Regions from separate parts of the Sporosarcina sp. FSL K6-3508 genome, predicted to be linked through region 2. Evidence: riboswitches for the same ligand, from Rfam matches in the RefSeq annotation. Region 2 holds a riboswitch; each other region holds the start of a gene.
What was found. Region 2 has a riboswitch for cobalamin ahead of MKX97_RS02535 (helical backbone metal receptor). Riboswitches for the same ligand answer to the same signal wherever they lie in the genome.
Positions count from the first base shown of each region.

Region 1: linked by a shared signal. The riboswitch ahead of MKX97_RS17365 (hypothetical protein) and the one ahead of MKX97_RS02535 (helical backbone metal receptor) in region 2 are both predicted to bind cobalamin.
Region 3: linked by a shared signal. The riboswitch ahead of metE (5-methyltetrahydropteroyltriglutamate--homocysteine S-methyltransferase) and the one ahead of MKX97_RS02535 (helical backbone metal receptor) in region 2 are both predicted to bind cobalamin.
Region 4: linked by a shared signal. The riboswitch ahead of cobJ (precorrin-3B C(17)-methyltransferase) and the one ahead of MKX97_RS02535 (helical backbone metal receptor) in region 2 are both predicted to bind cobalamin.

Region 1 covers NZ_CP152016.1:3,487,102-3,491,621, reverse strand. Annotated here, with positions in the region: gene MKX97_RS17375 (IclR family transcriptional regulator) at 1-113, shown strand, start outside; gene MKX97_RS17370 (DedA family protein) at 801-1,451, opposite strand; cobalamin riboswitch at 1,665-1,840, shown strand; gene MKX97_RS17365 (hypothetical protein) at 2,013-3,428, shown strand; gene MKX97_RS17360 (sugar diacid recognition domain-containing protein) at 3,506-4,520, shown strand, end outside.
Region 2 covers NZ_CP152016.1:537,476-541,995, reverse strand. Annotated here, with positions in the region: gene MKX97_RS02540 (iron ABC transporter permease) at 1-756, opposite strand, end outside; gene MKX97_RS02535 (helical backbone metal receptor) at 749-1,735, opposite strand; cobalamin riboswitch at 1,878-2,009, opposite strand; gene argS (arginine--tRNA ligase) at 2,740-4,407, opposite strand; gene MKX97_RS02525 (DUF1934 domain-containing protein) at 4,404-4,520, opposite strand, start outside.
Region 3 covers NZ_CP152016.1:2,364,352-2,368,871, reverse strand. Annotated here, with positions in the region: gene MKX97_RS11640 (Na+/H+ antiporter NhaC family protein) at 1-195, shown strand, start outside; gene metE (5-methyltetrahydropteroyltriglutamate--homocysteine S-methyltransferase) at 237-2,531, opposite strand; cobalamin riboswitch at 2,674-2,808, opposite strand; gene MKX97_RS11630 (malate synthase G) at 3,166-4,520, shown strand, end outside.
Region 4 covers NZ_CP152016.1:3,314,722-3,319,241, forward strand. Annotated here, with positions in the region: gene MKX97_RS16490 (precorrin-8X methylmutase) at 1-363, opposite strand, end outside; gene cobK (precorrin-6A reductase) at 353-1,135, opposite strand; gene cobJ (precorrin-3B C(17)-methyltransferase) at 1,145-2,827, opposite strand; cobalamin riboswitch at 2,960-3,136, opposite strand; gene MKX97_RS16505 (DoxX family membrane protein) at 3,450-3,995, shown strand; gene MKX97_RS16510 (hypothetical protein) at 4,268-4,520, opposite strand, start outside.

The DNA.
Region 1 (4,520 bases), 680 kb from region 2:
ATTTAGTAGGGTTATCCTCTTATATGCAAGGAACTCAGCGCACACAGATGATCCAAAGCGTTATGAACACAGCGCAATTGATTTCAAAGGAATTAGGATATATTGAAATTTGATAATTCTATTGCTAAGTCTATTGTAAAAGTTATTTGTATTTCCAAATGGAGAGAATACAGTAATGTCATGCGCTCTTAAAAGACATTAAATATTCTGTCTATTCCACATTATGAAAAAACACAAGGTAAACCACTCCGGTATTCTGTTAAATTTAATTTATAAATTTAGGATAAGGAGTGAGGAAAGTGGAAAGTACGATACAAGCAGAGCAGGTAATGAGGGTAAGAGATACTAAAATAGTAAATTCTGAGAAGCAAGTAGAGGGAAAAAGCAAATGTGGAAATGAATGTGAAAGTTGTAAAATTTGCTTCTACCAAAGAGAGGGGAAGAACGAAGTATAGATATAATAATTATTGATATGTAATAGAAATTTAAAAGTTCTCGCTGCATCATTGTTCGGTATAATAAAATATGTTAATACGTTAGAGTTATTCAGCGAAAAAATAACTCGGTATTTAAGGTAACTATTTCGCACCGTAGGTAACCAAAAGACGATTGGAAAAAATAGACTCCAACAACCACCCTTCTTAAGGCAGCGGTTGTTAAGAGTCGTATATATGGTTATAAAGAAGTAGAGAAATTCACGATTATCAGTAACGACCATTTTCTGTTAGAACCAATCTGTACTGCTCCATCGTTCAATTTTTGGTGTGCACTATTTACACAGAACTTGCTTCAACGATTGCTCAATTCTTTTGTATTTGGAAACGACTCTTTGCAAAAGAATAGAAGACTGGCAGAACTGAGAGAAAAATTACTGACAGAATAATGGTTGAGAAATTATTTTTAACAAACGGGATATTTCCAAACAGGTAACCAACTGTTGTAAATAGTCCCACCCATAGTACAGCACCAATTACATTGTAAGCGAAGAAATATCGATAGTTCATTCGACTTGAGCCTGCAATAAACGGTATAAACGTACGGACAAATGGCATGAAACGAGCAATGACGATCGTTTTACCACCATGCTTATTAAAGAAATCCTCAGCTTTTCTCATCTTTTTCTGGTCAATAAATTTACCCATCCGTCTATTTTGAGTGATTGCTGTTCCTACTGCTTTACCGATATGATAATTTATTGTATCCCCTAATACTGCGGCTACAAAGAATACTAAGATTAATAGGACAATATTAAATGCATCCATCGCAGCGAGAGCACCAGCTGCAAACAAAAGTGAATCACCCGGCAAAAAAGGAAAAATAACAATACCTGTTTCAACAAACACAATTAAAAATAGAATAACATAGGACCAATTTCCAAAGTTTTGAATAATTTCAATCAAGTGTTCATCAATGTGTAAGATAAAGCTTATTATGTTTTGGATGAATGTCATTCCTATTCTCACTTTCGAGTAGATTATTTTTTTCTCTTAAACATACGAGTCAACCATAGATATTATACTTCTTTTTCGCATGCTTGTCATGAATAACTCAATTGTGATGCAGCCTCCAAATGATCACACTCCTTAAACGAAAGGTAAGGCAACAACTATTTCTACCACCTCTCCGACTATTCATGGTAAACTAGAATAAATAAAATACTAAATGAGTTTGCACGATGCGTTGGTACCTATCAAGGTGTAAAAGGGAATCCGAAAATCGGAGCTGTCCCCGCAACTGTACACACGGACGACCGCTGAGAAAAGCCACTATGGAGACATGGGAAGGCTTGGCGGAAGGATGAAGTGAAGCCAGGAGACCTGCCAGACATCGTCAAAGCAACACTTTCTTCGGGGGTTGAGAGGTGGGGGCAAAAGGGTCTCTGCGGTTCATGCGATTTGCATGAAGTTCTTTAGAGCTGCCTATTTTTGTTTCCTCAATCACAACTATTACAATCATCCTGCCGAAGAGCCAGGATGATTGTTTTTTTGTTGTATAGGAAAGGAGACGGCGAAATGAGAGTTCTCGAACAATCAGACGAACGTACACATGAACGTGCGTTGCTCGAAGTTTTGTATAGACAAGCGGAACAATTGCACAAAAAGCCAGCATACCAAGGATTTCATCAAGTAGTGCGGAAGCTGGTGAGTGACGGTTTATATGGAAGCTGGATCAATCACTATTCATCCAATGAAATCAAATGGCTAGGATTGCAAATTATGCCGGAGCGAGATCAATTGCTATCCGCTAAACAGCTTCTTCAGTATATGAAAGAATTTGTCACTTGCAATCATTATGATCGAAGACTGGGACTGCCGCAAGAACGGCTGATGCTTATTGCGATGGCAGCCATGCGGGATGAAACTGTGCAACGGTTGCAAAAAGTACGAGAAGCCTATTGGGTCTTGAGTATGGGGTATGTGACGTTACCGGATGATATCATGGCGTTTTTCGGCAAGACATTCTATCCAGGGCAACCTGTACGTCGTCTTCATTCAATGAACCTCTTGGATTCACGGATTCCATCATTTTTGGCCAGTCAAGTGAAGGAAAAGCACATCCGTATACCTACTACATTTATGGAACAGGTGAAGGCATGTGGATCTTGGCTCGTATTTGATATGGAGGAAGTACGTCGCGTGATGAATGGTTCTCTGCAGGACGTCGGCAGTGAGTCGTTCCGTCGGGCCGTTGCGAACCCATCCATCACGCACAAAAGGCTTTCCGCTATCGGACTGATGAAGCAGCTGTTAGCTAGTGACGGCATCGTTTTCCATTTTGACGATGACTTTCAGCGTGGAACAAAAGGATTGCATTCGCATATCCAGCTGTCGAAAGTGCTACGGAGAAACGTCTTGGCTCGTGTTTGTGGAATTCATGTCCGTTTGCTTAATGGCATTTTGGATGTATGGGAACGAGAAGACAATAGACGAGATCTGCAAATTGAAGCAGCCGGATGGGAAGAAGCGCTTGCAGATCAACGAATTAGCTTACATTCGGAACAGGCAGTGTCATTCATTGAAGAACTATCTGAAGAAATTAATCTACATGTGATAAAAACTTCATTGCAACTGGCGAAGGAAAAAGGTCCGTATCTTCAATTTGAAGGCTCAGATTGGCAGAGTGGAAGCTACTTTGAACAGCGTAGTTATACAACAGAAGAGTGGCAAAAAGTAAGGAATGAAATTGCAGGGAACGGAATCCGGAACGGCTGCTTACGGAAGGCGTCAGATACTGAAAATTTGTCTGGATATTCCTTAACAAAGCACCAACAATTGTCGATGATTAACCGGCTTGCGGTGCAACAGAACCACACGGATGTCGGCGGCTCAATCACATTGGAGAAGTCTGCTTTCATAGAAACGGCAGAACTTTTGCAGTTGCTCATGAAAGCGTGGAACTGCGGAATCAAAGAAGTTCATATAAAGTAATGGTCCCGCCTATTGAGATGAAGACTGAACTGGCGTAAAGTTAAGATAACTAGCAGTTTTCATCCGAGGTGAGGTAGATGTTCCAGTTTGATACACTAGGGCAGGAAATGGTGAAGGAATTTTCGAATTTAATACAGCAAGAAGTGATTTTAACGGATCGGAGAGGCTTCATTCAGGCCAGCACGGATGTTACACGGCTCAATCAGTTCCATGAAGGCGCATTACTATGCATTCGCCAAAAGGAAATGCTCTATATGGCAGATGAGGAAGTAGAACGGTTGCGTGGTGTACGTAAAGGTATTGTGCTGCCAATCCTCATTGAAGGTGAGCCGATTGCCGCGCTTGGTATCACAGGCGAACCTAAGATGATCCGTCCGCAAGCACAGTTGATCTTACGGGTGGCAGAACTATTTATCCAAGATTCATTGAAACGAAAGCAGAAAGATGAAAAAGTACGGGACATGGAGTTTTTCGTATTTGATTGGCTGACGGGTACGAGAAAAGATGAACGGTTTATGGAAAGAGGTACACTGCTTGGAATTGACGTTACGCTTTATCGGCAGGTAGCGGTTCTGGAAGTGGTCGATTTACTAGAGCAGTTTTCGGTTGAGGAAATGGAAACATTTGCGTCCATTCAGAATATCCATGATTCCATGAAAATGATCCGCTGGGCACAGAATAAAATCTTGTTGTTGCTTCCAGAAATGAATCAAGAGACGCTTGAGCATGAATTGAAGTTCTTATTGCTTCATATGAAACGACGCAAAAAAATACAAGTTGTTGCAGGGATCGGTGCGCCAACACATTATTTTGACTTAGCCAAATCATTCGCACAAGCAGAACGTGCAGTCAATGCCTCAAAAAAATCGGGCGAGATTGTCTTCGAACATGAGCTGCGTCTCGAAATTATTTTGCAAAGCATCCCAGAAGCCGTGCGTGCGGATTTTTTGGGCCGAACGGTAGCTCCACTTATTAAAGAAGAAGAGCTGATGAACAATTTGAAAATCTGGTTTTCAGAGAATCAATCTATGCAAAATACAGCACAGCGTTTGCATATCCATAAGAACACATTGTCTTATCGTCTGCAAAAAA
Region 2 (4,520 bases):
GGTCCCGGAAACTGCAACCGCAGAGCCTGTCAGTACAGAGCCGCCGATCAAAATCAACATTTTACGGCGTTTCACATTGACTCCTAAATGATGTGCACGCTCTTCACCAAATAGCATGGCGTTCAGTTCTCTGCGATTAAGCCAAAGAATGAATGAACCAATGATGAAAAACGGTAACACCATCGTGATATATTTCCAACCGCGCATGGAGACACTACCGAGCAGCCAGCCAATGATTTGGCGCAGCTCTTCTTGTGTTAACGCAATCATCAAGGATAAAACAGAACCTAAAAATGAACCAAAAATAATACCTGTTAAAATGATCGTTTCCATTTTCATTGACCGATCGACCAGACGGGCAAAGCCGATGACCAAGAACATCGTCGCAGCTGCCCCGACCATACTGAAGACGGGTAAGGTAAAGGCGCCTAAGAACGGCAGGGAGATACCAAAAAAGAGTGTAATCACAGCGCCTACAGAGGCACCGGATGACACTCCGAGGGTGTATGGATCTGCTAATGGATTTTTCAACAATCCTTGGAAAGCAGCGCCTGAAATCGCAAGAGATGCGCCGACAATTCCAGCCAGCAGCACACGCGGCATGCGGATTTTCCAAAGAATATTGCTCGCAGTTGCATCTGCATCGTTCCATAGCGTCTCAATCGGTATCTTCACTGTGCCGATCGATACACCGAGCCAAATTGCCACAAGTAGCGTGGCAATTGACACAGTATAGGCGATAGCCGTTTTATTCACCAAACACCTCTGGATAGATCGCTTTTGCATAAGCTTCCAATCCGTCCGCTAAACGCGGACCTGTCCGGCTTGTGATATTTTCATCCACTTGAATGACTTGATCTTCTTTCACTGCAGTAACCGTATCGAAACCGTCACGCTTCTTAATGTTTTCAACAACATCCGGCACATAGCTGTAGGACACAAGAATGACGTCCGGACTTTCATCGACGATCGTTTCAGGACTGATCATTACCCATCCTTCTTCTGTGATGATGTTTTCTGCATTGATCATGTCTAAGAACTGCTGCGGGAATGTGTTTTTACCAGGTGCATAAATTTCCGGTGCATCTGAGTTTTCCACTAACACCGTTTTCTTGTCTGTAATATCCGCTGCTTTCGCTTTGATATCCTCAACTTTTGCTTTCATATCTTCTACGATCTTATTAGCTTCCTCATTTTTATCCATGATTTCGCCGAAGATTTTAATCGTTTCATATGTTTCTTCGAATGTTTCTGCAGTCGGTATAACGACTACCTGGATGCCCGCGTCGCGAATTTGGTTCAAACCTTCTTCACCAGAGCCCAGCATCATATCATGCGCGAAAACGACATCTGGTTTCAATGAAATAACTTTTTCTACGTTGACGTTATAATCTCCGACTTTATCGAGATCTTTCACTTCTTCCGGAAAATCATCGTTTTCCGTGACAGCGATCACTTTATCACCTGCATCGATGCCAAATAAAATTTCTGTATTGCTTGGAATTAACGAGATGACAGTTTCCGGAGCTTTTTCAAATGTGATATCTTCTCCGACGGCATCATTGATTGTATATGGATAGCTGGAAGAATTCCCTCCTGCTTGTTCTTCCTGTTCCGTTTCTGCTGGTTCATCAGAATCGACTGGTGTTTCTTCTTTCTCGCTGTCGTTACCGCATGCTGCAAGCACCAGGACTGCCAGCATCGCTGTCAGCAACAACTGCCAAAACTTCTTCATGTGATTTCCTCCCTTTGCGTTCATTACGTATTACGTTGTCTGCCGCAGACATAAAAAAATCCTTCGATCATTTCGAAGGATTGGACAGGATGAAATCTATGTCAGATTACCACCACTGTGCCTATCCTCGTAGGCTGCTGCGGAACTTCTTTTCCTAAAAGGCAGGTACCTGGCTTGTGCATGGAGCACGTACAGTGGCGGGACCGCATCGGCTTTTACCGATTTCCCTTTTCATCTCTATTTGACTTAGAGAACCTTTTGGAATTATGTAATTTGTAATCGTGCTCTATTATACTATAAAACGGACTGTTGTACAGCCGGAGTGCGTGTTTGTGTCCGGGGATTCGAGCTTCAGGCGGGACGCTTTCTTACCTCCAATCAAGCGTTTTATTAAAATAAATACTGAAAAAGTAGGAATCACTATCCGAATGGGACTTAAAATAACCCACAGTACGTACACCGGGATCTACGCTCCAGACGGTACGCTTTCCGGAGGGCGTGGCTTGAGCCTCCTCGTCCGCTGCGCTACCTGCGGGGTCTCAAGGCGCACGCTGATCCTCCCGGAGTCGACCGTCTTACGCTCCAATCCCTAAATAAATAGAGGTGATATAAAGTGAAACCATTGTATGTAACGAGTAAATAAGTATCGCCCATTGAACTAACTTATAAAAAAGAATTCCTAACGCTATACATTCACCTCTAGAAGGTATCAATTCTAAGCCACTTTCATTAACCTCTTTACCTCATAAACAAACTAGAAAGACAGAGGACCGAACCAAAGTGTATGCGAACCGAGCCACCCCTCACATTAACCGTGCCAAACATGGTGCAAACCGGACATTTCCTACACTACGACAAATGTCTAAAAAGTAAAACGGACTTCCTCGGTACTTTCATTGAATGAAAGAGAGTTCCTAGAAAACGAATCAGCATCAGAGCGGAAATAAAAAACAAGCAAGAGTTGTCGATAACTCTTGCTTGGCTTGTTTAATTTGAATCCGGAATTACATCCGTTCAGGTGCTTCTACGCCGACTAGTTTCAATGCATTGGCAATCGTAATGCTTGTTGCAGTCACCAAGGCGAGTCGCGCTTCGGATAGTTCTTTGTTTTCAGGGTCAAGCACTTTATTGGCGTTGTAGAAGCTATGGAATGCAGCAGCGAGTTCTTGGATATACGTCGTTATTCGGTGCGGTGCGCGCAGGCGTGCGGCGTCGCTGACGAGTTTCGGGAAGTCGCCGATTTTTTTCAACAGTTCTAGTTCTTTTTCGTCTTGCAATTGAGTGACGTTGTCTGTTGAAGCTTGTAAGTTTTGCTCTTTTGCTTGACGCAAAATCGAACAGATCCGGGCATGCGCGTATTGTGCATAGTAAACCGGGTTTTCATTGGATTTGGAAACTGCCAGGTCAAGGTCGAAGTCCATTTGGGCATCGCCTGAACGCATAGCGAAGAAATAACGTACGGCATCAAGTCCTACTTCTTCGACTAGTTCACGCAGCGTGACGGCTTTCCCTGTCCGCTTGCTCATCTTGAACTTTTCACCGTCTTTGTATAGCTGAACCATTTGCGCTACTTCCACTTCTAGCGTGTCGCGATCGTAACCCAAAGCCTGGATTGCTGCTTTCATACGCGGGATATAGCCGTGGTGGTCCGCTCCCCAAATATTGATGAGCTTATCGAATCCGCGACGCAGTTTATCTTCGTGGTACGCGATGTCCGGCGTCAAATATGTGAATGAACCGTCCTGTTTTATCAGCACGCGGTCTTTGTCATCACCAAATGTCGTGGAACGGAACCAAATTGCTCCGTCTTCTTCATAGACATGGCCATTTTCACGCAGCTTATTCAGCGCTACTTCAATTTTACCGTTGTTATATAACGATGTTTCAGAGAACCAGTTGTCGAAATGAACTCGGAAATCAGCCAAGTCCTTCTTCAACTTATCCAATTCAATTTGAAGACCGTGCTCACGGAAAAATGCCAGGCGTTCTTCTTCCGGCATTTGTACATAACGGTCGCCGTGTTCCTCCGCCAGCCCCTTTGCAATCTCAATGATATCAGGTCCGCGATAGCCATCTTCTGGCATCTCTTTATCCAAACCGAGCGCTTCGAAGTAACGAACATCAATGGACAATGCCAGGTTATTGATTTGATTTCCTGCATCATTAATATAATATTCACGCGAAACATCATAACCCGCTGCGTCAAGAATATTACAAAGTGAATCGCCTAATGAAGCTCCACGTGCATGTCCAAGGTGCAAATCACCTGTCGGGTTCGCAGAGACGAATTCCACTTGGACTTTCTGCTGCTTACCGCTTTCGGAATGACCATATGCTTCACCTTGATCAAGCACCGATTTGACAACATCTGCGAGACTGTCAGCTTTTAGACGGATGTTAAGGAAACCAGGGCCTGCAATTTCGATCGTTTGGATCGCAGTGGCGGACGTGTCTAGATGCTCTAAAATCGCCTCTGCAATTGCGCGCGGCGGTTTCTTTGCAAGTTTCGTAAGCTGCATCGCGATATTCGCTGCGTAATCCCCGTTCTCCTTATTTTTCGGTGACTCCAGTTTAATTTCTGGCATCTCTGACTGTTCAACGAGACCTGTCTTCTCAACCGCCCGCTGCAATGCCTCTTTGATTTCGTGCTGTATTTGTTCCACTGCGTTCATTTCGTTACCTCCGAATAGGTTATTGTCAATTGATATTTCCCTAATAAATTTCCTTCTGCATGCAAATCATAGGCCACTGAAAAACTCCCTTGCGTCCACTGAAGTTTTTTCGT
Region 3 (4,520 bases), 1.8 Mb from region 2:
ACGGCGGCTTTGATTGGTACGGCAGGGGCGCTTGGAGATGCTGGTTCACCGGCTTCAGACAGTACACTTGGTCCAACTTCGGGTCTGAATGCGGACGGTAAGCATCATCACATTTGGGATACATGTGTGCCGACATTCCTTCACTTTAATATCCCTCTACTAATCTTTGGTGTAATTGCAGCAATGGTATTATAAAACGAAAAGGGCAGATCCGAAATAACGGATCTGCTCTTTTATCATTTTACTGCAGAAACACCTAAACGCTCACGTGCTTGTTCCGTGGCGATGACCATATGTTTCAATGCGGCAACTGTTTCTTCGCGTTTTCTTGTTTTCAAACCACAGTCGGGATTGATCCAGAACTGTGAAGGTTCTAGCACTTCCAAACCTTTATTGATGATTTCCGTCATTTCTTCAACAGCCGGAACGCGCGGGCTATGGATGTCATAAACGCCAAGTCCAATTCCTTTGTCATAATGATATTCTTTGAAAGATTCCACCAAATCACCATGACTGCGTGACGTTTCGATGGAAATAACATCCGCATCCAGCGCACTGATTGCTTCAATGAAATGATTGAAATCACAGTAGCACATATGTGTATGAATTTGCGTCGTATCCTCAACGGAAGCTGTAGCAACACGGAAAGCATTCACAGCCCAGTCGAGATAATGATTCCATTCGGATTGCTTTAATGGGAGCCCCTCTCGAAGTGCCGGTTCATCTACTTGGATCATATGGATACCTGCTGCTTCAAGCGACTCGATTTCTTTACGCAGTGCGAGAGCAATTTGATTGGTCACTTCTTCTCTGGTCAAGTCATCGCGAACAAATGACCAATTCAAAATCGTCACGGGTCCGGTCAGCATACCTTTTACTTCGTGATCTGTCAGTGATTTAGCGTATACGGATTCTTCTACCGTCATCGGCTTCGTAAATACAACATCTCCATAAATGATTGGTGGTTTCACACATCGGGAACCATAGGATTGCACCCAAGCTTTTTCCGTAAAGACAAAACCATCCAGCTTTTCGCCGAAATATTCTACCATATCCGTCCGTTCGAATTCCCCGTGCACGAGCACATCAAGTCCGAGTTCTTCTTGGATTTGGATCCATTCCTTAATTTCCGCTTTTACAAAGTCTTTGTACTGCTGATCCGTAATTTCGCCTTTTCTCCATTTTGTACGTGTTATACGTACTTCAGGCGTTTGGGGGAAACTGCCGATTGTGGTTGTAGGCAATACAGGTAATTGGAACTTCTCTTGCTGCTTCAATTTCCGCTCTGCGAACGGCAGATTCCGCTTGCTGTCAGACAAAGTACTGCCTGAACTTGCTTGTCGAACCTCCTCGCGTTTGCGGGCAGGGAGTTGATTGAATGCAGTAAGAGCGGCTTCATTTTGTTTGAAATCTGAAGCGACGCTTTCTTTACCTTGTTGCAACGCAGCTTTCAGTACATTGAGTTCTTTAATTTTTTCATCCGCAAATGAAAGTGCATTCTTAATTGTTGAATCTAATTTCTGCTCTGACTGAATTGTCACGGGTACGTGAAGCAGACTGCTGGATGGCTGGATCCAAACGTTTCCGGACTCTACATGCTGTTGAATCTTTCCTAGTAATGACAGCTTGACGTTCAAATCTGATCGCCAAATATTCCGACCGTCCACAATACCAGCAGCGAGTACTTTATCATCAGGGAAGCCGTATTTCTTAAGGTTTTCCAAGTTTTTGACACCGCCATGCACGAAATCAAGACCAATTCCAGCTACTGGTAATGCAAGTGTTGCTTCATAGTGCTCAACTGAATCAAAGTATGTTTGCACTAAAACGTTCAAGCTATTTATGTTTTTTGTTAACTGCAAGTAAATTTCAGTTACGGTTTTCATTTCATCAGAAGAAATGGAAGTGCAAAGAATTGGTTCATCAATTTGCACCCATTGAACGCCTTCATCCTGTAATTCTTGCAATACCTTTTGATAAAGAGGAATCAATTGCAGAATGATAGAAGGTACGTCTATTTCTTCATACCCTTTAGAAAGTTTCAATAAAGTGTAGGGGCCGAGTAGAACAGGTTTCCCCTCGATACCGAGTTCTTTCTTTGCTTCGCGGTATGCAGTAAGTGGTTTGTTCTCAGTCAATTGAAAACGTTGTCCTTCATACTCGGGGACAATGTAGTGATAGTTCGTGTTGAACCATTTCGTCATTTCGGAAGCGACAGCATCGTCATTACCGCGTGCCATTGAAAAATAAGTGGATATCGACACTTGACCGCCTTTCCAATGATAGCGTGAAGGGATGATTCCGAACATTGTGGATGTATCGAGCACCCGGTCATACAATGTGAAATCGCCGACTGCAATTCGGTCTACTCCTGCGTCTTGTTGTTTCTTCAGGTTGGCTAAACGGATGTCTTTTGTTGTCCGCAGAAGTTCTTCTTCCGAAATTATTTCTGCCCAAAATGCTTCTAACGCTCGTTTCCACTCCCGGTTTTCGCCAATAACAGGATAGCCGACAATACTGCTTTTTACCATTTGATTTCCCCCTCATGATTTTATCCAATAAAAAAAGCATTCCTAACAAAGAATGTTAGAAATGCACGTATGTGTAAAATGCATGCCTAAATAAGCGTGCATCGTTTGCCGTGTGTCTAACACCTCCCTATTCACCGTAGGATTAAGCGTTATGAAAACAGGCAGGTATCTGGCTGGACGTAAGCACGTCTTCACAGTGGCGGGACCGCTCCAAGAAAAGGATTCCCTTTTAAGAAATGAAAGCAATGATCATTTCACCTGTTTTCAAACTATTCAATTCATGATGATTGTCTCTAAAACTATCATAAGGTTCGTTGAGTGTCAACTTGCTGGTAAATAGATAATTAAGCAATACTCTTTTTTTGTCATCTGTTATATAACTGTACAAAAGTAACAAATTCTCTTTCAAAAAAGAAGGTGTGAAAATTTACACAATTCTGTTGAAAGTTTTATAGAGTTTAGGTATGATAAGTAATAACACGACTTCAAATTAGGACATGAATCGTCATTCATACGAAGAAATCTTGATTATTGGCTGTGGGGGCACCTATGATCAATTGAGGAAGAATCGTGTTTATCGCTGTATGTTATACAACAGAGCAGCGCAAAAAAACTTAAGGGGTGGCTTTATTCTATGACAAATTATGAAAAAGTAGGCAAGCTGCAAGTCGCAAAAGAACTATACAACTTTGTTAATGAGGAAGTTCTATTAGGCTTAGAAATCCAAAAAGAACAATTTTGGACAAACTTTGATTCGCTCATTCATGAACTTGCTCCTGAAAACAAAGCGCTGTTAGAGAAACGAAGCGAATTGCAAAAAAAGATCAATGAATGGCATCAAAACAATAAAGAAACAGCAGATTCTGCTAACTATAAAGAATTTTTAAAGGAAATTGGCTATTTGGAACCGATTGTTGAGGACTTCCAAGTGACAACTTCCAATGTCGATGATGAAATCGCTATTCAAGCAGGCTCCCAATTGGTCGTGCCTGTCGACAATGCCCGCTATGCGTTGAACGCGGCAAACGCAAGATGGGGAAGTCTATATGATGCATTGTACGGAACGGATGTCATCAGTGATGAAGGTGGAGCTGAAGCTGGCGTACAGTACAATCCGATCCGAGGACAGAAAGTTATCAACTTTGCAAAAGAGTTATTAGATCAAGCAGCACCGCTTGCGGAAGGGACACATGCAGACGCCACAGCGTATGCAAACGTTAGTGGAAAACTTGAAGTGACACTTCAGAATGGCAATAAAACAGGCTTGAAAGATGCTTCTAAACTGGCTGGCTTTAACGGTTCGGAAGACGCACCTTCCGCTGTCTTGTTGACGAATAACGGATTGCATATCGAAATTGCAATCGATCGAAACCATCCAATTGGGAAAGACGATGCGGCGGGTGTGAAAGACTTGATTTTGGAAGCAGCACTTTCTACGTTGATGGACTGTGAAGACTCGATCGCAGCAGTAGATGCTGAAGATAAAGTGGGGGTCTACCGCAACTGGTTAGGTTTGATGAAAGGTGATCTGGAAGCATCGTTCAAACGAGGCAGCAAGACGGTCACTCGAAGAATGAATCCTGACCGCACATACAAAACACCAGACGGCAAAGAGCTATCGCTACACGGCCGTTCATTAATGTTCGTCCGTAACGTAGGTCATTTGATGACAAATAATGCGATTTTAGATGAAAACGGCAACGAAGTACCTGAAGGAATTTTAGATGGTGTCGTAACTTCGTTGATTGCAACACATAATCTGAAAGATGATGCAGAGTTCAAAAACTCCAGACATGGTTCAATTTATATCGTTAAGCCGAAGATGCATAGCCCGGAAGAGGCGGCATTTGCCAATAAGTTATTTGACCGCATTGAAGATTTATTGAGCTTGGAGCGCAATACGCTGAAAATCGGTTTGATGGATGAAGAGCGCAGAATGTCATTGAATTTGAAGTCTGCAATCCATGCGGTGAAAGAACGGATTGCATT
Region 4 (4,520 bases), 850 kb from region 2:
GCGTGTTGTTCCTTCGGCTTTCGCTTCCTTCGCGACATCCTCGTCCGCAATATAACAATGCAAGTCACTGTTATGTTTCTGGAAACGTTTGCGACCTGAACCACTCTCAATCATCTGCACGTCCACCACTACATGACGGCCTGCTAAAATTGATTCAATACCTGCTTCAAGAGCATCCGGTGTAAAAATCATGCTGCGTCCTAATTCAAAATCTGCTGAAGCGTGGATTACTCGGCGAACAACCATCCATTGTTCATCTGTAAACGGGTGATCTCCCATTTCTTCTTTGATAATCGCGAAACTATGGTCGTAAATTTTATCTGGATCTACAGTCAGTGGCGTGAATTTTGTATTAAAGTTCATGTTTGGATTTTTCATCAATAAAACCTCCTAATAGTTGAGTAACTTTTTCGAAAGACGTACAGAAATTTTCATATTGAACCTTTGGTCGTTTAATCAGAATGACAGGGATCTCCAAGTCCAGAGCCGCCGTTATTTTTTCATCGACAGAACCTACTTTACCGCTTTCTTTTGTGATCATTAACGTCACGTCATACTGCTCGCATAAAGCCTTATTGAGTGATTCGGAAAAAGGTCCTTGAATCGCGATGATATCTTTTTGTTTAATTCCTAACTTATCGCATTTCTCCATATTCCCTACATTCGGCAGCATTCTGCAAAGCATCCGAATTTCGTCACGCAATAAATACTTCGCAAATACTTCCAATGTCTTACTGCCTGTCGTTAACATAACTGTCCCTTTATGCGTTTGAGCAAGTTTAGCAGCGTCTTCATAACTCTCAACCTCGGTAATCAGAGGAGAAACAAACTCCTCTTTTGGCCGCTCATAGCGAATATATGGAATCCCGCATACTCTTGCTGCCTCCATTGCGGTTTTCGATGCTTCTTCTGCGTAAGGATGGCTGGCATCGACGACACAAGTCATCTCATGCTTCTGGATTAGCGCGATCATGTCCTCCACTGTTAGTCTTCCTACCAGATAGGAAAGATCATTTGCTTTTAAACTTTCAGCTGCAGATTCGGTAACGACCGTGGCGATTAAAGGATAGCCAAGACCCTGTAAATGAATGGCTAGAGCTCTAGCATCGCTAGTGCCTGCTAAAAATAAAATCATAGTTTCCTCCTAGTCCCCGCAAGGTGCTGGCTCTACTTCAATCTTGCAGCTCATATCGTAATAGTCATAATTCAAAACTTTTTTAACACGTTTGAAATACTTGAAGAAACGTTCGTTAGGATGCGCATTTTGTTCGTATTCTTCTATAATTTTTGTTACTAGCGGAATTAAATCTTCCGGTTCAATTCCCTCTGCAACCGGCTGAGCCGCATGAGCAGTACGACCAACCGGCTTCGCTCCAATAAATAAATCGAATTTTTTCTTCCGATAAACGATGCCGATATCATCGAACACCGGGCGATAACACGCCATCCCGCATCCATTGAATCCGACATGCAACTGCTTCGGAAGCTTCATCCCTTCAAACTTCGCTGCGATTTCTTCCGCGTATGGGATAGAATCCGCCTTTTCCCCATAGCAAAAATCACAAGCTTTGACTTTTAAGACTTCCCCTGCCGGCATAACAGTCAAGTTAATGTGTTCTAGCTTTTCAACAATCGCTTCAGGGTCATCTGTCGTAACCTTTACTACGAAATGATGGTTTGGAGTATATTCCAAGGTACCTTTCTCACCAACGACTTCAGCCAATACACGCATTTGTTCTGCTGTAATCAGTTTGTTGGCAACGCCTGGTGAAACGGAAAACTCAAAGATATCTTCAATCGGCTGTCTCACCAAAAAAGGGTTTTCCACTTCCTCTTTCGTCACCATAGATAGTGCTTTTAAAGCCATATCCAATGACTGAACCTTTTGTTCCGGTGCTGGTTCTGACCGTTCCACTTCTGCCTGTTTTGGCATTGGTGTGTGCTCTGGTTTCTTACTTATAATTTCTTCATGACCGGACTGCGCCTCCCCAGTTTCTTGATCAAGCGCCCATGGTTCCGCTTCCTTTTTCAAACGCTGGTGCGGTTTTAAACTTTGTTTACCTTCCCCTAATGTATACTTACGTTGATATCCTCTCGGAGTAATAATTTTATTATCATAAAAGAAAGTCGAAGAGTTACCGATAATAACAGTAGTCAACATCCCGATATCATGCTCTAGCATTTCCGCTAATGTTGTCAGGACAATATGTTGATTTTCACGATAAGCACTTTTCACTAGCCCTACAGGTGTATCAGGGGAACGATATTTCAGTAAAATCCTTTGTGCCTCTACAATTTGACGCGTCCGACGTCCACTTTTCGGATTGTATAAAGCTACTACAAAATCCGCCATCCCCGCTGCTTCAATACGTTTTTCGATAACAGTCCAAGGTGTTAAATGGTCACTTAAACTGATCGTACAAGCATCATGCATGACAGGTGCGCCCAGTAAGCTCGCACATGAATTGATCGCCGAAATACCTGGCACAATTTCCACTTCAATTCCTTCTGCTTCAGTCCAACCTTTTTCAATCAGCACTTCATAAACTAATCCAGCCATACCGTATGCACCTGAATCACCGCTCGAGATCACTGAAACAATACCGCCAGCCTCCGCTTTCTTAACAGCATCTTGTGCACGTGACACTTCTTCAGTCATGCCTGTACTAACAATGGACTTCGCTGTTACTAAATGCTTAATCAACTCTACGTACGTTTTATAACCAATAATATAATTACTTTCTTGCAGCGCCTCTAATGCTCGTCCTGTTATATGTTCAGTAGCTCCGGGACCGAATCCAACGACGAAAATTTTTCCCTTTTTCATGGTTTCCCTCCAAATAAAAAATGCCTACACTCCTTTTCAAAGGAATGTAGGCATGTGAAAGTATAATAGAAATCATACTGAAACATAAAACAATTAATTTTATTGTCCCGCCTATACTTCTCCCTCCGAAAAGTATGTGTCGTTTAAATAAGCAGGTTTCCTGACTCAAGCTTCATTTTACTCTTACACCTTCCCGATTTCTCAGTGGTATTGTAATTTCATCAGCTTTACAGTAGCGGGGGCTGTACTAGACTTTCACTAGTTTCCCTTTTACCTCACTATGTGAGCACTTATTTAAATTAGTTTATTTAATTTTCATAAATATAACATACAATCTCTAAATCTACAAACTTCCTTTAGATTTATTTATGAATCCATAAACTAGATTCTGGAAACGCTTTGGATAATTGTAATTTCTATTCCTATACAAAACTTATCATGAGCGCAATCATGAGCAAGGTGGATACGTACAGGATAACTTTGTTATATTTTAGAATCATCTCATCAAAGTCAAGCATATTTATACATTTCGTAAACTATTCACACTCTTTAATTACAAGGTTGTGAACTTTTTGGATAGGCATTAAGTTGTAGTGTAAACTGTTCATTGGAGGTGGTTATTATGAAGAAAAATAAAGCAATCCTAATACCAGAGAACCCCATTTCACAGTTTTTATTCAACGATTCTCGCTCCGGACTTATTTGGTTAGTCATTCGGGTTTATGTCGGATTTGCTTGGTTGAAGGCTGGCTGGGGAAAAGCAATGAGCGATGCATGGACCGGTGAAAATGCAGGTGTCGCCATCCATGGATTTGTAAGCGGCGCTCTTAAAAAATCGACTGAAGGCGGAGATGTGACCAACTGGTATGCATCATTTCTGGAAAATGTCGTCTTGCCGAACGCCAAGGTATTCGGTTTCATAGTTGCCTATGGGGAGATGCTTGTTGGTCTCGGTTTGATCTTCGGATTGTTGACAGGAATTGCTGCTTTCTTCGGTGCATTCATGAATGTCAGTTTTCTGTTTGCAGGTACTCTTAGCACGAACCCCCTATTGTTCATTCTCGCAACTTGGCTCGTACTCGCATGGAAAGTAGCAGGCTGGTATGGCCTCGACCGCTGGGCATTGCCGATGCTTGGTACGCCTTGGGTGAAAAATGACAAGTTATGAAGGTAGACGTCGAAAATGAAAAAATCTCTTCCTGAAAACTCGGGAAGAGATCGTAAAAATTGAAGTGAACCCAATATTAACGTTTTGAGAAATATACTTATATAATTTAAGTATATCTAATCCATCGAAAACCATTCATATCAACAATCTACTTAATAACAAGTGGATAAAACTGTATGAAGAAGTATAGAAAATGATAATGCTTGAACCAATTTGAACCAAAATGATAGAGGCTAGTTGAATACATTTCCCCTAAAACTTTTGTCTGTCATTTAAATTCTAAAGGGTCTATCATTTTCAGAGAGTGTAACTACAACATTTGAACTTTGTATTAACTCATTATCTCGAATCTTTTCTTTTAGAACTGCTACAATGTATTGGCATTCTATAGAGTTTACGATATTGAGAATCGCATTTAGAGCTACCTGATCAATGGTTTCTATTACATCATGCACTATAAAATTCGGGACTCTTTTTCCCAAATCCTTAGCTAATTGTTGATAGGCTAAATCGAATGCAGCAATA